Regions from separate parts of the Scandinavium sp. M-37 genome, predicted to be linked through region 1. Evidence: predicted binding sites of a transcription regulator. Region 1 holds the regulator's gene; each other region holds the start of a gene.
What was found. The regulator PurR, encoded in region 1, represses purine synthesis genes. The targets are predictions, from matches to a motif close to CANGCAAACGTTTGCNTG.
Positions count from the first base shown of each region.

Region 2: purL (phosphoribosylformylglycinamidine synthase) is a predicted target of PurR. The motif match lies at 4,586-4,603, and genes of this name have one in related genera.
Region 3: purM (phosphoribosylformylglycinamidine cyclo-ligase) is a predicted target of PurR. The motif match lies at 3,137-3,154, and genes of this name have one in related genera.

Region 1 covers NZ_JBIGIN010000001.1:14,215-21,925, reverse strand. Annotated here, with positions in the region: gene ACG0Z5_RS00125 (C40 family peptidase) at 1-258, shown strand, start outside; gene sodB (superoxide dismutase [Fe]) at 380-961, shown strand; gene ACG0Z5_RS00115 (MFS transporter) at 1,003-2,169, opposite strand; gene ACG0Z5_RS00110 (YnhF family membrane protein) at 2,346-2,435, opposite strand; gene purR (HTH-type transcriptional repressor PurR) at 2,729-3,754, shown strand; gene punR (DNA-binding transcriptional activator PunR) at 3,773-4,684, opposite strand; gene punC (purine nucleoside transporter PunC) at 4,792-5,994, shown strand; gene cfa (cyclopropane fatty acyl phospholipid synthase) at 6,295-7,443, shown strand; gene ACG0Z5_RS00085 (riboflavin synthase subunit alpha) at 7,475-7,711, opposite strand, start outside.
Region 2 covers NZ_JBIGIN010000010.1:108,813-116,523, reverse strand. Annotated here, with positions in the region: gene acpS (holo-ACP synthase) at 1-255, shown strand, start outside; gene ACG0Z5_RS09765 (YfhL family 4Fe-4S dicluster ferredoxin) at 267-527, opposite strand; gene ACG0Z5_RS09760 (MurR/RpiR family transcriptional regulator) at 584-1,432, opposite strand; gene yfhb (phosphatidylglycerophosphatase C) at 1,691-2,326, shown strand; gene tadA (tRNA adenosine(34) deaminase TadA) at 2,347-2,880, shown strand; gene mltF (membrane-bound lytic murein transglycosylase MltF) at 2,874-4,421, opposite strand; gene purL (phosphoribosylformylglycinamidine synthase) at 4,678-7,711, shown strand, end outside.
Region 3 covers NZ_JBIGIN010000010.1:21,886-29,596, forward strand. Annotated here, with positions in the region: gene upp (uracil phosphoribosyltransferase) at 1-451, opposite strand, end outside; gene ACG0Z5_RS09420 (6-phospho-beta-glucosidase) at 635-2,065, opposite strand; gene bglK (beta-glucoside kinase BglK) at 2,079-2,954, opposite strand; gene purM (phosphoribosylformylglycinamidine cyclo-ligase) at 3,209-4,246, shown strand; gene purN (phosphoribosylglycinamide formyltransferase) at 4,246-4,887, shown strand; gene ppk1 (polyphosphate kinase 1) at 5,090-7,150, shown strand; gene ppx (exopolyphosphatase) at 7,154-7,711, shown strand, end outside.

The DNA.
Region 1 (7,711 bases):
CGCACCGCGAATGAAATGTACCATCTGCGCGATGCCCGTTCCGTTGACCGTGGCGAGCTGCAAAGTGGCGATTTGGTATTCTTCCGCACCCGTGGCCGCGGCACTGCCGATCATGTTGGGGTGTATGTGGGGAATGGAAAATTCATCCAGTCACCACGATCCGGTCGCGATATCCAGATTACCTCTCTGAGCGAAGATTACTGGGCAAACCATTATGTCGGCGCGCGGCGCGTGATGACGCCGAAAACGATTCGCTAACCCCTACCCTGTCGTGAAAGCGACGGGGTAAGTTCCTCTTTAGCCACATCTTTTAATTTGCTACCCTATCCCTACTCAATACATGGCTATTGGGTATTAATAACAATAGGGAGAATAAGCAATGTCATTCGAATTACCTGCATTACCGTATGCAAAAGACGCCCTGGCGCCACACATTTCCGCTGAAACACTGGAATACCATTACGGCAAGCATCACCAGACCTATGTCACTAACCTCAACAACCTGATCAAAGGCACCGCTTTTGAAGGCAAAACCTTAGAAGAGATCGTGCGCACTTCCGAAGCAGGCGTGTTCAACAACGCCGCACAGGTATGGAACCACACCTTCTACTGGCACTGCCTGGCACCTAACGCCGGTGGCGAACCCACCGGCGAGGTCGCGGCCGCCATTAACGCAAGTTTTGGTAGCTTTGCCGAATTCAAAGCGCAGTTCACCGATGCAGCGGTTAAAAACTTCGGCGCTGGCTGGACATGGCTGGTGAAGAAAGCGGACGGCAAACTGGCTATCGTGTCCACGTCTAACGCGGGTACCCCGCTGACCACGGATGCTAAACCGTTGCTGACCGTAGACGTCTGGGAACATGCGTATTACATCGACTACCGTAACGCCCGCCCGAACTACCTTGAGCATTTCTGGGCGCTGGTAAACTGGGAATTTGTTGCTAAGAATCTGGCCGCATAATTTCTGGCCCGGCGGGTAGACCTCTCCCGCCGGGCATATTCTTAATGGCTTGAAAACGCTTCTTCCGGTTGACGACGCCCACTAAACAGCACCACCAACAGGGCGATACCGGCAATAATCGCGCCCATCACCGGCACAAAGCTGTAGCCGAGACCGCCGGAAATTACCGCCCCGCCCGCGGCCGCGCCCAGCGCATTCCCCAGATTGAACGCCCCGATATTCACCGATGACGACAGGCCAGGCGCTTCATGGGCCACGCGCATAACGCGCATTTGCAACGGAGGCACCACCGCGAAGGTCGCGGCACCCCAGACAACCATGCTCACGGCCGCGCCAATTTCGCTCTGCGCCAGCCATGGAATCGACACCATGATAACAATCAGCAGCAACAAGAAGCCTTTCAGCGTGCCGGTCACCGAACGGTCGGCAAACTTGCCGCCCAGATAGTTACCCAGCGAGAAACCAACCCCAATCAATACCAGCATCGCGGTAATAAACAGCGGAGATGCCGACGTCAGGGTATGCAGCACTGGCGAAATGTAGGTGTACAGGGTGAACATCGCGCCTGCGCCGAGCACGGTGGTCAACAGGGCCGTCAGCACCTGTGGACGCATCAGCACCGACAGTTCCTGTTTCACATTCGGGCGTTCACCGCTGCTACCTTTTGGCAGTGAGAACCACAGACTGAGCATCGCCACCAGGCCCAGACCAGCCGTTGCCAGGAACGACATCCGCCAGCCGATGGTTTCCCCGAGCCAGGTTGCCGCCGGAACCCCGCCGATGTTGGCGACAGTCAACCCCATAAACATGGTTGCCACCGCGCTAGCCTGTTTGTGTTTCGGCACAACGCTGGCGGCCACTACCGAGCCAAGTCCAAAGAATGCCCCGTGGTTCAGGCTGGTAATAATGCGCGACAGCAGCAGCGTGGTGTAATCCGGCGCGATAGCCGAGAGCACATTACCGAGAGTGAAAATCGCCATCAGGAAAATAAGCGCATTACGCCGTGCGCGATGGGAGAGCAGCAGCGTCATCAGCGGTGCACCGACCATCACACCAATGGCATAAGCACTGATCAGCATTCCCGCCACGGGAATAGAGACATCGACGCCTTTGGCAATCACCGGCAGCAGGCCCATCGGCGAAAACTCCGTGGTGCCTATGGCAAACGCCCCTATCGCTAAGGCCAGCAGGGGAAAATTGATTTTCATGTAACGACTCCGGTCAGCCATCCTCCAGGAAGGGAGATGGTGCAAAAACAGAAGTCAAAAGCATGACATCAATCACAAAAAAACAGAAGTAAACAAAATGGCAAAAGTTTTTTGCGAATTTGATAACAATCAGAAGGGATATGTGAAGGAGGAAGAGGTCTCTCCCTCCGGGTAAATCAGTGCAGTACGGCGGTCAGCCCGGCGGCCACGATCACGGCCAGAGCAATTACGGTCGTCATTAAAGAGAGCTTCAGGTCGGTACTCATCAATTTTTCTCCTTTTAATCCCCACAACAAAAGTGAGCCTGCTCATTTTTGCACAATCATACGCAAAAATCTCGCAGGTTTTCGGCGCATAACGATTTTTCTCTTTCCCTTTCCGTAAGAATCAGACAAAATTCCACGCTAATTTAAAAGCGTAGCAGCCATTGACCCCCTCCCGTCGTTCTGTGTCGTTTCCCGGCGTACCGCAATTCAAATGAATTGTATCCAGGGTGTGTAAAGGCAAACGTTTTCGTGTCGATAATCAGGCGTAAGGAAAGGGTCTGGAGTGAGAACGAATGGCAACAATTAAAGATGTAGCGAAACGCGCAAACGTTTCCACTACAACTGTATCACATGTAATTAACAAGACTCGCTTCGTAGCGGAAGAAACCCGCAACGCGGTATGGGCAGCCATCAAAGAGCTGCACTACTCGCCAAGCGCCGTGGCGCGCAGCCTGAAGGTCAATCACACCAAGACTATTGGCCTGCTGGCGACCAGCAGCGAAGCCGCTTATTTTGCCGAGATCATTGAAGCCGTTGAGAAAAGCTGCTTCGAAAAAGGCTATACCCTGATTCTGGGTAACGCCTGGAATAACCTCGAAAAGCAGCAGGCGTATCTGTCGATGATGGCGCAAAAACGCGTCGATGGTCTGCTGGTGATGTGTTCTGAGTACCCGCAGTCGGTACTCGACATGCTGGAAGAGTATCGCCACATTCCGATGGTGGTAATGGACTGGGGAGAATCAAAAGCCGATTTTACCGACTCCGTGATTGATAACGCTTTCCAGGGCGGCTATCTGGCCGGACGTTATCTGGTCGAACGCGGTCACCGAGAAATTGGGGCGATCCCTGGCCCAATGGAGCGCAACACCGGGGCGGGTCGTCTGGCGGGCTTTATGAAAGCGATGGAAGAAGCGCAGATTAACGTGCCTGAAAACTGGATCGTGCAGGGCGACTTCGAGCCGGAATCTGGTTATCGCGCAATGCAGCAGATCCTTGCGCAACAGCCGCGCCCTACCGCCGTCTTCTGCGGCGGCGACATCATGGCGATGGGTGCCTTGTGTGCCGCTGACGAGATGGGTTTACGCGTGCCGCAAGATATCTCCGTTATCGGTTACGACAATGTGCGCAACGCCCGGTTCTTTACCCCAGCGTTAACCACCATTCACCAGCCAAAAGATTCGCTGGGCGAAGCCGCTTTCGACATGCTGCTCGACAGGATCGTCAACAAACGTGAAGAGTCGCAGTCGATTGAGGTGCATCCGCGTCTGATCGAACGCCGCTCGGTGGCCGACGGTCCGTTCCGCGACTATCGCCGCTAATCACCTCTCAGGGGCCGGTTATTCCGGCTCCTGCAACCACTCTTTATTCAGCGTTTCGCTGTCCCCCAGATAGTCCAGCAGCCAGCTTAACGCTGGTGACATATCATTTTGTTGCCAGGTCAGGCAACACGCCGCATCCGGGAACGGATTTTCCAGTTCCAGCGCCACCCACTCACCGCTATCGATGTACGGTCGGGCAAAGTGCGTAGGCACCATTCCGGCGCATAAACCGGCAGATAAACAGGTCGCGGACGACTCCCAGTCCGGCACGACAATCCGTTTCTGGTTATCCAGCAGCCAGGTGATGCGTTTGGGCAATGAGCGTGAGGTGTCTTCGCGCACCAATGATGGCCAGGTGCGCAACACGTCATCACTCAGCGGACCGCGCATTTGCGCCAGCGGATGTCGGCTGGAGACCACACAGTTCCAGCTCAGCATTCCCATATCGCGAAACGCGTAACGTCCCCCGACCGGGATCGCCTGTGTGGCACCAATCGCCAGTTCGACACGCCCGTCGGATAACGCATCCCACACGCCGTTGAACACTTCCTGGAACACGCACAGTTCGACGTCCTGAAAGTGGCGATAAAAATCGACAATCAATTGCCGGGTGCGCTCCGGTCGAACAATGTTATCCACGGCAATCGCCAGACTGCCGCGCCAGCCGTTGGCAATTTGCTGGCACTGCTGGCGGGTGATCTGCATTTTTTTGATAACAGATCGCCCCTCCTTCAAAAACCACGCCCCCGCGGGCGTTAATTCGACGTCGCGATGCCGTCGTTCAAACAGTGGAACCGCCAGCCACTCCTCCAGCTGACGGACGGTATAACTGACCGCAGAAGGCACACGGTGCAACTCCTGCGCGGCGGAGGTGAAGCTGCCGTTACGCGCCACGGCGTCCACGACTTCAAGCGAATATTCTGACCACATAGGCTGCCTACAAAAAATTTGATTCCATCAGCCAAATATTAGCGTTTCACAAGCGAAGTTGCACTCCCTACACTCTGCTGCCATGTACACCTGCGACGAGAAATAAAATGAACAAGCTTCCTGGTAAAGGATTTTTATGCTGGCTAGCGGGCCTGAGCGTGCTCGGTTTTCTGGCGACCGATATGTATTTGCCCGCTTTTGCGGTAATTCAGAATGACTTACAGACACCGGCGGCAGCCGTTAGCGCCAGCCTGAGCCTGTTCCTGGCCGGATTCGCGTTTGCCCAGCTGCTGTGGGGACCGTTGTCCGACCGATATGGTCGGAAACCCATTCTGCTGACCGGGCTGGCCATTTTTGCCATCGGCTGTATCGGCATGCTGTGGGTAAGGGACGCCACCACGCTGCTGGTGCTGCGCTTTATTCAGGCCTTCGGCGTGTGTGCCGCTGCCGTCACCTGGCAGGCGATGGTGACCGATTACTATCCGGCGGAGCGCACTAACCGCATTTTCGCGACGGTGATGCCGCTGGTAGGGCTTTCCCCGGCGTTGGCTCCGCTGCTCGGGAGTTGGATCCTGCACCACTTCGAATGGCAGATGATTTTCGCCACTCTGTTTGCCATTACCCTGGTACTGATGATCCCGGCCCTGCGTCTGAAAAAGCCAACGCAGAACGTGCCGCATAAAACCGAGAAAGCCCTGACCTTTATGACCCTGCTTCGCTCTCGCGATTATCGTGGCAATGTGCTTATCTATGCCGCCTGCTCCGCCAGCTTCTTCGCCTGGCTGACCGGTTCACCGTTCATTCTTAACGCTATGGGTTATGGCCCAACGGTGATTGGTCTGAGCTACGTGCCACAAACCATCGCCTTCCTGGTGGGGGGTTACGGCTGTCGGGCCGCATTGCAGAAATGGAACGGCCAGCAGATGTTGCCGTGGCTGTTACTGGCCTTCGCGGTGAGCGTGGCGGGGACCTTTGCGGTAGGCCTGACCGCAGGCAGCTCCCTGACCGCCCTGCTGATCCCGTTCTGCCTGATGGCAATGGCCAACGGCGCGATTTACCCTATCGTAGTGGCTCAGGCGTTACGTCCGTTCCCACAGGCGACCGGACGTGCGGCAGCCCTGCAAAACACCTTACAGCTCGGCCTGTGCTTCCTTGCAAGCCTGGTAGTCTCCACGTTGATTGCCACCCCGCTGCTGACCACCACCAGCGTGATGCTGTTCACCGTGCTCCTGGCGGGTTGGGGATATCGGATGCAGTATGTTGCGCAGCGTGATGAAAATGAAGGCGCAGCGCGCGAATCACACGCATAGTGTCGGTAGCAACTATGTAACAACTCAGTCATTAGTTTGCTAAGAATTTTTTATTGAATCACTCATTTTTGCGGCCTATACTGATTCTGCATTACATAATTACGATAAATATGAACAATTAACGGGGGAACGGATCTCCCCCGTTTCCCCACGGATGGCCTTTCGGCAAGGGATATCTCCCTTCCTCTGTTCTACGTCGGATAGCAGACTCACGGCAACGTCCGTGAGAGTTCTCACATAACCAAAAAAGCGTCTACGCTGTTTTAAGGTTCTGATCACAAGCCGCGTGATGGAGAAGCTATGAGTTCATCGTGTATAGAAGAAGTAAGCGTGCCCAATGATGACTGGTATCGAATCGTCAACGAAATGTTGAGTCGGGCCGGTATCAGAATTAATGGTTCCGCCCCCTCAGACATCCGGGTTAACAACCCTCTCTTCTTTAAGCGCGTGCTACAGGAAGGGTCACTGGGATTAGGCGAGAGTTATATGGACGGCTGGTGGGAATGCGAACGTCTGGATCTGTTTTTTCAGCACGTTCTTCGTGCCGGACTTGAAAGCCAACTCCCCCGCCACCTCAAAGATACGCTACGTGTCGCAGGCGCCCGCCTACTCAATTTACAAAGTAAAAAACGTGCCTGGATAGTCGGCAAAGAGCATTATGATTTGGGCAATGATTTGTTCAGTCGGATGCTTGATCCGTTCATGCAATATTCCTGCGCGTACTGGAAAGAGGCGCAAACCCTCGAACAGGCGCAAGAGGCCAAGCTGGATCTCATCTGCCAGAAACTTCAATTGCAGCCTGGAATGCGGGTACTGGATATCGGCTGCGGCTGGGGCGGGCTGGCGTATTACATGGCGAAAAACTACGGCGTCAGCGTGGTCGGGGTGACCATTTCTGCCGAACAGCAAAAAATGGCCCAGGCGCGTTGTGAAGGGCTGGACGTGCAAATCCTGTTGCAGGACTATCGAGATTTGCAGGACCAGTTCGACCGCATCGTATCTGTCGGCATGTTTGAACATGTCGGGCCAAAAAATTACGCCACCTATTTTAATGTGGTAGACCGTAATCTGAAACCAGACGGCCTGTTCCTGCTGCACACCATTGGGTCGAAAAAAACGGATAATAATGTCGATCCGTGGATCAATAAATATATCTTTCCGAACGGCTGCCTGCCCTCGGTTCGCCAGATTGCTATCGCCAGCGAGCCGCACTTTGTGATGGAAGACTGGCATAACTTCGGCGCCGATTACGACACCACGCTGATGGCCTGGCATTCTCGTTTTATAAATAGCTGGCCGGAAATTGCTGACAATTATTCAGAGCGTTTCAAAAGGATGTTCTCGTATTATCTGAACGCCTGCGCAGGGGCATTTCGCGCCCGTGATATTCAGCTTTGGCAGGTGGTTTTCACGCGCGGTGCCGAGGGCGGTTTACGCGTCGCACGCTAAAAAAACAAACCCCGGCAAGCCGGGGTTCTTTTTATTCTTCCGCGCTAAGACGCTTTATCGCCGATTCTTTCGCGGCCAGTACGCGCTCAACCGTATCGACCACCGCCTGGGTTTGCGGATCAATCTCGATATTCACCTTCTCGCCTAACTTCTTCTTGCCAAGCGTGGTGCGCTGCAATGTTTCCGGGATCAGATGCACGCAGAAACGGGTCGGTGTGACTTCCCCTACCGTCAGGCTAATGCCATCAATACCAATAAACCCTTTGTA
Region 2 (7,711 bases), on a different contig from region 1:
CACCAGCAGCCGGTGCGTTTTCTGGCCAAACGCTTTGCGGTAAAAGAGGCGGCGTCCAAAGCGCTCGGCACTGGCATTCGTAATGGCCTGGCGTTTGAACAGTTTGAAGTTTACAACGATGAACTGGGCAAACCGAAGTTACGGCTATGGGGCGCGGCGAGCGACCTGGCGGCGCAGATGGGCGTCACGCACATCCACGTCACGCTGGCGGATGAACGTCATTACGCTTGCGCAACGGTTATCATGGAAAGCTAGATTTTGTCAGACTAGATTTTGTCTGAATGGTGCAGCTGGACGAACTTATCCCACAGCTGCTCCTGGCTTTCGAGGTGCTCAGGATCGTGAATGATGGTGTTCGGGATGGGGCACACACTCTGGCAGGTCGGCGTCTCGTAATGGCCGACACACTCTGTGCAGCGGTCACTGTTAATCTCATAAATGCTGTCGCCCATCGAAATCGCCTCGTTAGGGCATTCCGGTTCGCACATATCGCAATTGATGCATTTTTTGGTAATTAACAGCGCCATAAGGAAATTCTCAGAAACAACACAAACAGGGCGGGCATTATACGCTCATTCCTTACTCACACCAGTTTTTTCACCAGCGCCTCACTGTGGCGAATCCGGTCTGGGGCATGTTCCAGATCCTGCTGCACCAGCCCCATAAACAGTAAATCGGTGAGCATCATCTGTGCGCTGGTGGAGGAAATGGCCGCGCTGCGCGTCGCCAGTTCTTCGGCAATGGTATACAGGCAATGGCTGGCCCGTTGCTGTAACGCGTTAGGTGAGAAGCCGGTGATCGCCAGAATCTTGCCGCCGACCCGCAGCGTCTCGTCTGCCGCCAGATTGATTTCGCGTCGTTCCCCGGAATATGAGATAGCCAGCAGCAAATCGTCCGAGGTCATCGCCTGCACGGTGGCGAGCAGGGCGTGCATATCCTGCTCGGCGACGGCGTTAAAGCCAATCTTCATCAACTTCCAACTGAAGTTTTGCGCCACCAGACCCGATGCACCAATCCCGGTCACCACAATGCGGCGCGCGCTGCGCAGCAGACCGATGCTTTCCCGCAACTTGTCTTCGGTATTCACATCGAGCGAGGCGTGCATCGCCGACACGTTGTCCTTAATGAGCTTCTCGCCCACCAGGCGCAGCGGATCGTCGCCGCGGATCTGATTATGTACTGGCACCGACTGCGGATGAGGATTGCTGGCCAGCGCCTCGCTCAGCGCCAGTTTCAGCGCTGGAAATCCCTTAAATCCCAGCTTCTGGGCGAACTTCACCACGCTGGACTGGCTGACACCCGCCAGGCTCGCTAACTGTTGAGAGCTGAGATGGCGTGCCTCGTCTGGCTGGTTCAGGATAAAATCCGCCAGTTTTTTGTCACTTTGCGCGAGACCAGAGTAGCGCTGACGGATGCGAATCAAACAGTTCATGGGTTCTCCAGAGGGCTTTTTGGCGGCCGCCTGTCAGAAATTTGTCTTTGATTATAGGGGATTGTGAAGCAAGCACTATCGGAAGTGTAGGAAAATGTGCTGCATTCTTAGCCGATTCATCATTCTAATCAAAAGGATACGCTGTCTGCATCCTAAGGGAAAGGCGCAATCAGTATCGTTTTTGGAAATGTGAGGTTATGGCTGTTAGGCTTGTTGACAGGAATGACTCACACGCGCTCACCTTTTAAGGAGAACAGTTTGGTAAGTAATTCGCGTCGGGTAGTGTTTTTTGACCTGGATGGCACGCTGCATCAGCAGGATATGTTTGGCAGCTTTTTACGCTATCTGTTGCGCCACAATCCGCTCAACGCGCTGTTGGTGCTCCCTGTGCTGCCGGTGATTGGCGTGGCGCTGCTGGTGAAAGGCCGGGCGGCGCGTTGGCCGATGAGCCTGCTGCTCTGGGCCGCCACCTTCGGGCACAGTGAAGCACGTCTCAAGGCCATCGAAGCGCAGTTTGTGCAATGGTTCCGTGGACATGTGACCACTTTCCCGGTGGTGCACCAGCGCCTCACGGAATATCTGACCAGCTCTGATGCCGACGTCTGGCTTATCACCGGTTCGCCAAAATCGCTGGTGGAGCAGGTGTACGTCGACACGCCGTGGCTGCCGCGCGTGAATCTCATTGCCAGCATGACCGAGCGCCGGTATGGCGGCTGGGTGTTGACGCTGCGTTGTCTGGGTCATGAAAAAGTGGCGCAGTTGGAGAAAAAAATCGGCACGCCGCTGCGGCTGTACAGCGGCTACAGCGACAGCAATCAGGACAACCCGCTGCTCTATTTCTGCCAGCACCGTTGGCGGGTTACGCCAGGCGGGGAACTGCAACAGCTGGAATAAAGTCTGCCCCGCTGTGTATAATGCGCCCCGCTTTTTCTACCGGAGTAGCCGCTGTGTCTGACAATGAATTGAACCACGAACACTGGATGCGTCACGCGCTAACTCTCGCCCAGCGTGCCTGGGATGAAGGGGAGGTGCCGGTCGGTGCGGTGCTGGTTCATCAGAATCAGGTTATTGGCGAAGGCTGGAACCGACCGATTGGGCGTCATGATCCGACCGCCCATGCTGAAATTATGGCCCTGCGTCAGGGCGGGTTGGTGTTGCAGAACTACCGTTTAATCGACACCACGCTGTATGTCACCCTTGAGCCGTGCGTTATGTGCGCCGGGGCGATGGTGCATAGCCGGATTGGTCAACTGGTGTTTGGTGCGCGGGATGCGAAAACGGGGGCGGCTGGCTCACTGATTGACGTCCTGCATCATCCGGGCATGAATCACAGGGTAGAGATTACCGAAGGCGTGCTCGCGGAAAGCTGTTCGTCGATGCTAAGCGATTTCTTCCGGCATCGCCGCGAGCAGAAAAAGGCCCTCAAGCGTGCCGCCCAGCCTCAGTGACGCAGAATATCCACCAACGTATTCGGGTATTTCACTTCAATTTGACCGCTGCGCTCGGTGTGCAGCGAGATAAACGGCAGCACGCCGAGGCTGGTATGATTTAACTCGCCCGGCCTGACCGCAGGGTAATCCTGCGCATACTCCCGCTCCAGCGCCTCTTTCTTTTCTTTCTCCAGCAGATACCCCACCAGGCTTATCTGATATTTACGGATGTTTTCCACATAGGCGTAGGCTTCATGCCCACGTGCGTAACCGTAGGTCAGGCGCGTGTAGTAGGGTTTCTGACTGAGCAGTGGCAGACGCTGCTTTACGTCCGCCCAGCTGTCCGGGTTGCCTTTCTGCTTGGCGGTTAACGCCCGGGCATCGAGCATATGGGCATAGCCCATGTTGTACGCCGCCAGCGCAAACCAGATTTTCTCTTCTTTTGGCACCGTATCTGGCACCTTATCCATCATGTCCTGCAGATAGCGCATCCCGCCGCTAACGCTCTGTTCGGCGTCGGTCCTGTCAGTAAGGCCAAGGCTTTGGGCGGTATTTTTGGTGAGCATCATCATGCCGCGGACCCCGGTGGGCGAGGTTGCCAGCGGATCCCAGTGCGATTCCTGCCACGCGATCGCCGCCAGCAGACGCCAGTCAATTTCGCTGGCGTATTTCTGGAACAGCGGCTGTAGGTCGGGCAGCATGTTATCCACGGCTCGCAGGAAGGTGCGGGTATCGAAATAATCGAAATCGTCGCCGTGGCCGAGATACTTCTCTTCCAGTCGCGCCAGGGTGCCGTCTTCATTAATGTTATTAAAGAAATCGAGCATTGCTGCGGGCAGGGTGTTATCGCTGTCCTTCAGGCTGAACCAGGTCACCGGCTGTTCATCGGTAATATCCAGTGCCACTGCCAGCTCCGGATGTACGCGCTGGAACAGGCTGATCGCCACCGAGTCGGCAATGGTGTAATCAAGCTTGCCGTCGATAACGTCTTCCATCAACTCCACGCTGCCGCGCTTATCGTCGACGGTCCAGTTCAGATCCGGGTACTTTGTTGCTTTCAGCGCCTGCAGGTCGTTAATCGCCACGTGCCCCGGCGCAATGGTCAGCTGTTGGGCGGTGAGGTTATCCAGCGAGCGCGGGCGCAGGCTCCCTTTGCGGTACACCAACTGCTGCGAAACCGAATAGTAGGCTGGTCCGGCCTGATAGGTTTTGACGCGTTCGCTGTTGTACACCAGCCCGGCGGCCAGCATATCGGCGCGACCATTGTCGAGGTCATCAAACAACTGGCTGATGTTCTGGCGAACGGTGACTTTCAGCTTAACGCCAAGGTAGTTGGCGAACTGCTGAGCCAGTTCGTAGTCGAGTCCGTAATCTTTTTCATGGATGTTGGCGAACGTCAGGGGAGAGACCACGGTACTGACGCGCAGCTCACCGCGCGCCTGAATGGCGGCGATGCGGTTCTCTGGTTTACTGAACCAGGGAACAGAAGGCCATAGCGCCGCTGCCAGTAGCAGGGTGACAATGCCAATAAACAGATAATTAATCTTTAATTTTTTCAATTAGTTAATTCTCTGTGACGAGAGCGATCTCAGGCAATAGTTACCATGTTAAAGTTTAGGGGCACTACAGAATGAGCGGCATTTTGCTTAAACAAGCGACAGTTGGCAACCTATTCATGCGATTGGCCGCATCGGTTGGTAAAACGCAGCGGCGATTTTATTTTGACGCAAACGGTTACGTCGCTGCTCAGGATCCTCTATAATGGCGCCCGTTTTCCGCCATTGCGCACACTGAAACCCAGAAGACGAGAGACTTATGATGGAAATTCTGCGTGGTTCGCCTGCACTGTCTGCATTTCGTATTACTAAACTGCTGGCACGCTTTCAGGCAGCCAACCTTCCGGTCAGCAACATCTATGCCGAGTACGTGCACTTCGCGAGTCTGAACGCGCCGCTTTCAGACGAGGAACATGCCCGACTGGCTCGCTTGCTGGAGTATGGCCCAAGCCTCAACAGCCATACCCCCGCCGGAAAATTACTGCTCGTCACCCCCCGTCCTGGCACCATCTCCCCCTGGTCTTCAAAAGCAACTGACATCGCCCACAACTGCGGCCTGGCCCAGATTGACCGCCTCGAGCGCGGCGTAGCGTATTACGTTGACGCCTCCACCTTGACCGACGCTCAATGGAGCCTGGTCGCGGCAGAGCTGCACGACCGCATGATGGAAACCGTCTTTGGTGCGCTACAGGATGCGGAAAACCTGTTTGCCCATCATCAACCGACCCCGGTTGCCAGCGTCGACCTGCTGGGACAAGGGCGTCAGGCGCTGGTGGAGGCCAATCAGCGTCTCGGCCTGGCGCTGGCGGAAGATGAAATCGATTATCTGCACGAGGCGTTCACTAAGCTTAACCGCAACCCGAACGACATCGAGCTGTACATGTTCGCGCAGGCGAACTCAGAACACTGCCGTCACAAGATTTTCAACGCCGACTGGGTTATTGATGGCGAACAGCAGCCGAAGTCGCTGTTCAAGATGATCAAGAATACCTTCGAGAAAAACCCTGAACACGTACTGTCGGCCTATAAAGACAACGCTGCGGTAATGGAAGGCTCGGAAGTGGGACGCTTCTATGCCTCCCATGACGGCAAGCGCTACGACTTCCACCAGGAAGCCGCGCATATTCTGATGAAGGTCGAAACCCATAACCACCCGACCGCCATCTCTCCGTGGCCGGGTGCCGCCACCGGTTCCGGCGGCGAAATCCGTGATGAAGGTGCCACCGGGCGCGGCGCGAAGCCGAAAGCCGGGCTGGTGGGCTTCTCCGTTTCCAACCTGCGGATCCCCGGCTTTGAACAGCCGTGGGAAGAAGATTTCGGCAAACCTGATCGCATCGTCACCGCGCTGGATATCATGACCGACGGCCCACTGGGCGGCGCGGCGTTCAACAACGAATTTGGTCGCCCGGCGCTGAACGGCTACTTCCGTACCTACGAAGAGAAAGTGAACAGCCATAACGGCGAAGAGCTGCGTGGCTACCACAAGCCGATTATGCTGGCGGGTGGGATCGGCAACATTCGCGCCGATCATGTGCAGAAAGGCGAGATCAACGTTGGCGCGAAGCTGATTGTCCTCGGTGGCCCGGCGATGAATATCGGTCTCGGCGGCGGGGCGGCCTCCTCCATGGCGTCCGGCCAGTCTGATGCCGATCTGGATTTTGCCTCCGTTCAGCGCGACAACCCGGAAATGGAACGCCGCTGCCAGGAAGTTATTGACCGTTGCTGGCAGCTTGGCGACGCCAACCCGATCCTGTTCATCCATGACGTGGGCGCGGGCGGTTTATCCAACGCCATGCCGGAGCTGGTGAGCGATGGCGGACGCGGTGGTCGCTTCAACCTGCGCGATATCCTCAGCGATGAACCAGGCATGAGCCCGCTGGAAATCTGGTGTAACGAATCTCAGGAGCGCTATGTGCTCGCCGTGGCCGCTGAACAGCTGCCGCTGTTTGACGAGCTGTGCCGTCGTGAGCGCGCCCCGTACGCGGTGATTGGTGACGCGACAGAAGAGATGCATCTGAGCCTGAGCGACACCCATTTCGACAACCAGCCTATCGACCTGCCGCTGGATGTGCTGCTCGGCAAAACGCCGAAGATGACCCGGGATGTCGCCACGCTGAACGCCACTGGCGATGCGCTGGACCGTCAGGACATCACCATCGCGGAAGCGGTGAATCGCGTACTGCATCTGCCAACGGTGGCAGAGAAAACCTTCCTTGTGACCATCGGTGACCGTACGGTAACCGGCATGGTCGCCCGCGATCAAATGGTCGGCCCGTGGCAGATCCCGGTGGCTAACTGCGCGGTCACCACCGCCAGCCTCGACAGCTACTATGGCGAAGCGATGGCGATTGGCGAACGTGCCCCGGTTGCGCTGCTCGACTTCGCGGCGTCAGCCCGTCTGGCGGTCGGTGAAGCGCTGACCAATATCGTTGGCACCCAGGTCGGCGATCTCAAACGTATCAAGCTGTCGGCAAACTGGATGGCGGCGGCAGGGCACCCGGGTGAAGACGCGGGCCTGTACGCGGCGGTGAAAGCCATCGGTGAAGAGCTGTGTCCGGCGCTGGGTCTGACCATTCCGGTCGGGAAAGACTCGATGTCGATGAAAACCCGCTGGCAGGAAGGCAGTGAGCAGCGCGAAATGACCTCCCCGCTGTCGCTGGTGATCTCGGCCTTTGCCCGTGTGGAAGACGTGCGTCGCACCGTCACCCCACAGCTTTCGACCGAAGACAACGCCTTGCTGTTAATTGACCTTGGTAAAGGCCACAACGCGCTGGGCGCCACGGCGCTGGCGCAGGTTTACCGCCAGCTCGGCGACAAAACCGCAGACGTGCGCAGCGTTGAACAGCTGAAAGGCTTCTGGGATGCGATGCAGGTGCTGGTAGCCGAACGTAAACTGTTGGCCTGGCATGACCGCTCCGACGGTGGCCTGCTGGTCACCCTGGCTGAAATGGCCTTCACCGGCCACTGTGGCGTGGAAGTGGACATCGCCGCGCTGGGTGAAGACAAACTCGCCGCGCTGTTTAACGAAGAGCTGGGCGGCGTGATTCAGATTCGCGCCGAGGACCGCGAAGGGGTCGAAAGCATTTTCGCCACCCATGGTCTGAGCGAATGCGTGCATTTCCTCGGCAAAGCCACCGAGGGCGATCGCTTCGTCATCACCGCTGGCAGTCATTCGGTATACAGCGAAAGCCGTACCACGCTGCGTATGTGGTGGGCGGAAACGACCTGGCAGATGCAGCGTCTGCGCGATAACCCGGAGTGTGCCGATCAGGAACACGAAGCCAAGCGCAACG
Region 3 (7,711 bases), on a different contig from region 1:
AACCGGCATTTTTCAGCAGGTCGATAGTGGCAATCATTGAACCACCGGTCGCCAGCATCGGGTCAACCACCAGCGCCATACGCTCGTCGATGTTGGAAACCAGTTTCTGGAAATACGGAACCGGCTCGAGGGTTTCTTCATTACGGTAGATACCAACGACGCTGATACGCGCGCTTGGCACGTGCTCCAGCACGCCTTCCATCATGCCGAGACCGGCACGCAGGATTGGCACTACGGTAATCTTCTTGCCTTTGATCTGCTCAACCTGCACCGGACCATTCCAGCCTTCGATGGTGACGGTTTCAGTTTCCAGGTCAGACGTGGCTTCATAAGTCAGTAAGCTGCCAACTTCTGAGGCGAGTTCACGGAAGCGTTTGGTGCTGATGTCATGCTCACGCATCAGGCCCAGCTTGTGTTTGACGAGTGGGTGTTTCACTTCCACAATCTTCATTCTCTTTCTCCTCTGAGGGGCAGCCACAAAAAAAATCGCCGGATTATACCGCTTTTTAGCGAACGCGCCATACCTGTTCTCATTGACGGCGATCAAGCAAAGTGATTAACACCTTGTTACTCATTCTAAACTAAGGATAAAAATAAACCCCGCCGAAGCGAGGTTTTTAGTTTTTGACGCGATTTATAACGATTCGCCGTTGCTGCTGATAACCTTTTGATACCACGCAAAAGATTTTTTGCGGCTGCGTTCCAGGGTGCCATTGCCTTCATTATCTTTATCGACATAGATAAAGCCGTAGCGTTTTTTCATTTCGCCAGTCCCGGCAGAGACCAGATCGATACAGCCCCACGGGGTGTAGCCCATCAGATCCACGCCGTCTTCCACCACCGCTTTTTTCATTTCAGCAATGTGCGCCGAAAGATAGTCGATGCGGTACTGATCGTTGACGCTGCCGTCGCTTTCACGCACATCGATGGCGCCAAAACCGTTTTCGACGATGAACAGCGGCAGCTGATAGTGATCCCAGAACCAGTTCAGCGAGTAGCGCAGACCCACCGGGTCAATCTGCCATCCCCAGTCGGATTTCTTGACGTATGGGTTGGAGACCAGGCTGGTGGTTTCGTCGTAGTCGAGCTGCGGGTTATCCGCCGTCGCTTTGGTGGCGAACGACATGTAATAGCTGAAACCGATGTAATCGACGCAGCCCTGGGTCAGGGCGGCCTTGTCTTCGGCGGTGATATCCAGCGCGAAACCGCGACGGGCGAAGTAATTCAGCAGATGCTGCGGATATTTGCCACGCACGTGGACGTCGGTGAACCAGTAGCGGCGGTGCATGGCGTTCATCGCCATCATCATGTCGTCCGGCGCGCAGGTCAGCGGGTAAATCGGGCACATGGCAATCATGCAGCCGATTTGCAGCGACGGGTTAATTTCGCGGGCGGCTTTCACCGCCAGGGCGCTGGCCACCAGCTCGTAGTGCGCCGCCTGATACATAATCGGCTCGCGATCTTCACCCTCTTCATATTTGATGCCGGAGTTAGTGAACGGCGCAAAATCTTCGTGGAAATTTGCCTGGTTGTTGATTTCGTTGAAGGTCATCCAGTACTTCACTTTGTGCTGATAGCGGCTGAATGCCACTGTCGCGAAGCGCACGAAGAAGTCGATGACTTTACGGTTCCGCCAGCCGCCGTACTCTTTCACCAGGTGATACGGCATTTCAAAATGCGACAGGGTGATAACCGGTTCGATGCCGTATTTCAGGCATTCATCGAACAGATCGTCGTAGAATTTCAGCCCGGCTTCGTTCGGCTCCAGCTCGTCACCTTTCGGGAACAGGCGCGTCCACGCAATCGAGGTGCGGAAGCATTTGAAGCCCATTTCGGCAAACAGTTTGATGTCGTCTTTATAGCGGTGGTAAAAATCAATCGCCTCGTGGTTCGGGTAGTTCTTCCCTGGCAGCACGCCGTCGGTGATTTCACGCGCCACGCCGTGGGCTCCGGCGGTCATCACATCGGCAACGCTTGGGCCTTTTCCGCCCTCTTTCCAGCCGCCTTCCAGTTGATGCGCCGCTACGGCACCGCCCCACAGAAAATCGCTTTTAAATCCGGACATAACAACTCCCTCTTTAACGTTCAGACTGCTGATTAAAATGGTAAACCGCGCCGAGTAAACCGGCGTCGTTGCCGTGGCTGACGGTATCGACGTAATCGTCAATGCCGAACCAGGCCAGATGCTGTTTAAGCTGTGTCAAAAAGCCCGGGCGTTCGGTGATGCCGCCGCCGAGCAGTATGGTTTGTGGGTCGAACAGATTGACCAGGTTGTACAGGCCGCTGGCAATGCCGTTGAAGAAATCATTTACCAGCCGCTGGCAGGTAACGTCCCCCGCATCGCTGGCGTCGAATATCTCTTCGCCGCTGACCTCATCAAGTGATTTGCCGATGTGCGTAGCGTAACGGCTACGGAGGACGCGCAGGGTGCAGGTGGCGTTCATGGTGTAGTGCGTAGGATGGCGGCTGCCGGGGCGGTCGGTAAACATGTAGCCAAATTCGCCGCCGCGAAAACGGGCTCCACGCACCAGCTGGTTATTGCAGAAAATCGCGCCGCCGATGCCAGTGCCAATAGTCAGCACCAGAAAGTCGCTCATCTGCGCCGCTTTCCCCTGCCAGCGTTCCGCCAGCAGCACGCAGTTGGCGTCGTTTTCAATCGCCACCGGTAAGCGGGTGCGCTCTTCAAGCCACTGTTTAATGGCAAAATGGTCGAACTTGCGGATAGCCCCGCCCATTTCGATGAAACCGGTATGCGGGTTGACATACCCCGGGGCGCTGATAGCAATGCCTTCACATTCGGGATGCGCTTCAAGCCAGCTGAGGATCCCTTGCAAAATGGCGTCACCATCACTGTTTTTTATCGGCGTTTTTCCTTTCGCAACGAACTCCCCTTCACGAGTGAGTACGCCCATTTTCAGCGCCGTTCCACCAATATCAAATGCGGCAATGTGCATCTGTGCTGTTCCTCCTGGATGCCATTTCAGAAACCGGTTTCAGTCCGATATTGTGGGCTGTGCCAGCATCCTGCAAGCATTAAACTGTACCCGGTTTCATTTTCGTGAAGCGGTTCAAATTTGGTCAGCGCAACGGCTGAAACGGGTAAATTAACGTCGATGTAAGATATCCGTCACCCAGGCTCGCAAACGTTTGCTTAGACTGGTAGAATGGCGCCGATTTTATTTGCTAACGCCCTTCGTGGAGACTTGCAGTGACCGACAAAACCTCTCTCAGCTATAAAGATGCCGGTGTTGATATTGACGCGGGTAATGCTCTGGTTGACCGAATCAAAGGTGTGGTGAAGAAAACCCGCCGCCCTGAAGTAATGGGTGGCCTGGGTGGATTCGGCGCACTGTGCGCACTGCCGCAAAAATATCGTGAGCCAGTGCTGGTTTCCGGTACGGATGGCGTCGGCACCAAGCTGCGCCTGGCAATGGATCTCAAGCGTCATGACACCATCGGCATCGACCTGGTGGCCATGTGCGTTAATGACCTGGTGGTTCAGGGCGCAGAACCGCTGTTCTTCCTCGATTACTACGCCACCGGCAAACTGGATGTGGATACCGCAGCCAGCGTAATCAGCGGCATCGCCGAAGGCTGCCTGCAGTCAGGCTGTGCGCTGGTCGGCGGCGAAACGGCAGAAATGCCGGGCATGTATCATGGCGAAGATTACGACGTGGCCGGCTTCTGCGTTGGCGTGGTCGAGAAGTCTGAAATCATCGACGGCAGCAAAGTGGCCGATGGCGACGTTCTGGTAGCGCTGGCCTCCAGTGGCCCGCACTCAAACGGCTACTCGCTGGTGCGTAAAATCATTGAAGTCAGCGGCTGCAGCCCGGAAACCACCGAGGTCGACGGCAAACCGCTGGCCGATCATCTGCTGGCCCCGACCCGCATCTACGTCAAAAACGTGCTGGAGCTTATCGCTAACGTCGACGTCCATGCCATCGCCCACCTGACCGGCGGCGGCTTCTGGGAAAACATTCCGCGCGTGCTGCCGGATAACACCCAGGCCGTTATCGACGAATCCTCCTGGCAGTGGCCGTCCGTGTTCAACTGGCTGCAAACGGCAGGTAACGTCAGCCAACATGAAATGTATCGCACCTTTAACTGCGGCGTGGGCATGGTGATTGCCCTGCCAGCCGCTGAAGCGGATAAAGCCGTGGCGCTGATGAATGAGAAAGGCGAGCACGCCTGGAAAATCGGCTATATCAAAGCCTCCGATTCTGAGCAGCGTGTGGTCATCTCGTAATGAAGAACATCGTGGTGCTGATTTCTGGCAGCGGAAGCAATTTGCAGGCAATTATCGACGCCTGCAAACAGAAAAAAATCAACGGCACCCTGCGGGCAGTGTTCAGCAATAAGGCCGACGCGTTCGGCCTTGAGCGCGCCCGTGAAGCAGAAATCCCGGCTCATGCGCTCAGCGCCAGTCAGTTTTCCAGCCGTGAAGCGTTTGACCGCGAGCTGATGCAGGAAATTGACGCCTACGCCCCTGACCTGGTGGTGCTGGCAGGCTATATGCGCATTCTGAGCCCGGAATTCGTGGCGCACTATCAGGGTCGTCTGCTGAACATCCACCCTTCCCTGTTGCCGAAATATCCGGGCCTGAATACCCATCGTCAGGTGCTGGACAACGGCGACGAAGAGCACGGCACCTCCGTGCATTTCGTCACCGATGAACTCGACGGCGGCCCGGTGATTTTACAGGCCAAAGTGCCGGTGTTTGCCGGGGATGTGGAAGAAGACATCATCGCCCGTGTGCAGCATCAGGAACACGCCATTTATCCGATGGTAGTGAGCTGGTTTGTCGAAGGTCGCCTTGAAATGAAAGGCAACAGCGCATGGCTGGACGGCGTTCAGCTCCCTGCACAAGGCTACGCTGCCGAAGAGTAATCGTAAGCCGCCTGCCCGTCGTGGCAGGTGCTTCCTCCCACCTCCCATATGCTTCCATACCGCTGAATAATAAAAATTCTCTATCGCAGGTTCACGACAAACAGATTATTGTCATACTTCACTGACACAGTTGGACATCGGCGGTTAAAGCTCGCCATAATGTGAATGCTGTCCGCGTCAACCAACCGGAGTGTGAGTAGTAATGGGTCAGGATAAGCTGTATATCGAAAAAGAACTCAGCTGGTTATCGTTTAACGAGCGTGTTCTCCAGGAAGCGGCGGATAAAAGTAACCCGTTGATAGAGCGTATGCGGTTTTTGGGGATCTACTCCAATAACCTGGATGAGTTCTATAAGGTCCGTTTTGCCGAACTGAAGCGCCGCATTATTATTAGTGAAGAACAAGGCCTAACCGCCCATTCCCGCCATCTGCTGGGAAAAATTCAGGCGCGCGTGCTAAAAGCCGATCAGGAGTTTGACGGCCTCTATAACGAGCTGCTGCTCGAAATGGCCCGCAACCAGATTTTCCTGATTAACGAACGCCAGCTATCGGTCAACCAGCAAAGCTGGTTACGTCACTACTTCAAACATTATCTGCGCCAGCACATCACGCCTATCCTGATTAACCGGGAGACGGACCTGGTGCAGTTCCTGAAAGACGATTACACCTATCTGGCGGTGGAAATCATCCGTGGCGAAGAAATTAGCTATGCGCTGCTGGAGATCCCGTCCGATAAAGTGCCGCGTTTCGTGAATTTACCGCCGGAAACGCCGCGCCGCCGCAAGCCGATGATCCTGCTCGACAATATTCTGCGCTATTGTCTCGATGACATTTTCAAAGGCTTCTTTGATTACGACGCGCTGAATGCCTATTCCATGAAAATGACCCGTGACGCCGAATATGACCTGGTGCACGAGATGGAATCGAGCCTGATGGAGCTGATGTCCTCCAGCCTCAAACAGCGTCTGACCGCCGAGCCGGTACGTTTCGTGTATCAGCGCGATATGCCCGATGCGATGGTCGAGATGCTGCGTAAAAAATTCGCCATCACCCGCTACGATTCGATCGTCCCCGGTGGGCGCTACCATAATTTTAAAGACTTCATCGGTTTCCCAAACGTGGGCAAAGCCAATTTGGTGAATAAACCGCTGCCGCGTCTGCGCCACATCTGGTTTGATAAATTCCGAAATGGCTTTGATGCCATTCGCGAACGCGACGTGCTGCTGTACTATCCGTATCACACCTTTGAGCACGTACTGGAACTGCTGCGTCAGGCGTCATTTGATCCGAGCGTACTGGCAATCAAAATCAATATTTACCGCGTGGCGAAAGACTCACGCATTATTGATTCGATGATCCACGCCGCGCACAACGGCAAAAAAGTCACCGTGGTGGTTGAACTGCAGGCGCGCTTCGACGAAGAAGCCAACATCCATTGGGCGAAGCGCCTGACGGAAGCGGGAGTCCACGTTATTTTCTCGGCCCCAGGCCTGAAAATTCACGCCAAGCTGTTCCTTATCTCGCGTAAGGAAGGCGAAGACGTGGTGCGTTACGCGCATATCGGCACCGGTAACTTCAATGAAAAAACCGCCCGACTGTATACCGACTATTCGCTGCTGACCGCCGATGCGCGCATCACCAACGAAGTGCGCCGGGTGTTTAACTTCATCGAGAACCCTTACCGTCCGGTGAATTTCGAATATCTGATGGTCTCGCCGCAGAACTCGCGTCGGCTGCTGTATGAGATGATCGACCGCGAGATTGCTCACGCGCAAAACGGTCGGCCGTCCGGTATTACTCTGAAGCTGAATAACCTGGTCGACAAAGGCCTGGTGGATCGTCTGTATGCGGCATCCGGTTCCGGCGTGCCGGTGAATCTGCTGGTGCGCGGCATGTGCTCGCTGATCCCGCAGTTAGAAGGCATCAGCGAAAATATTAACGTCATTAGTATTGTTGACCGCTATCTTGAACATGATCGGCTCTATATTTTTGAAGATGGCGGCGCGAAACAGGTGTGGCTCTCTTCCGCTGACTGGATGACGCGCAACATCGATTACCGTATTGAAGTTGCGACGCCAATCCTCGACTCGCGCCTGAAACAGCAGGTGCTGACCATTGTGGATCTGCTGTTTAGCGATACCGTGAAAGCCCGTTTTATCGACAAAGAACTGAGTAATCGCTACGTGCCCCGCGGCAATCGCCGCAAAGTCCGGTCACAGCTGGCGATTTACGATTACATCAAATCACTTGAGCAGCCCGATTAATCTATGCCCATCAAAACCAAAACGAAACGACCGCAGGAGATTGCTGCGGTCGACCTGGGATCGAACAGTTTTCATATGGTGATTGCGCGCGTCGTCGACGGCGCGCTGCAAATTATTGGTCGCCTGAAACAGCGCGTCCATCTTGCCGACGGCCTGAATGAAAACAATATGCTCAGTGAAGAGGCGATGGAACGCGGCCTGAACTGTCTCTCACTGTTTGCCGAGCGCCTACAGGGGTTCTCCCCGACCAGCGTTTGCATCGTGGGCACGCACACTCTGCGCCAGGCGCTAAACGCTCCGGAATTTCTTAAGCGGGCGGAGAAAGTTATCCCCTACCCGATTGAAATTATTTCGGGGAACGAAGAAGCGCGCCTGATATTTATGGGCGTGGAGCACACCCAGCCAGAAAAAGGCCGCAAGCTGGTTATCGACATCGGCGGCGGCTCGACGGAGCTGGTTATCGGCGAAGACTTTACGCCGCAGCTGGTGGAAAGCCGTCGAATGGGCTGCGTAAGCTTTGCGCAGGTCTTCTTCCCGGGCGGGGTTATCAGCAAAGAGAAC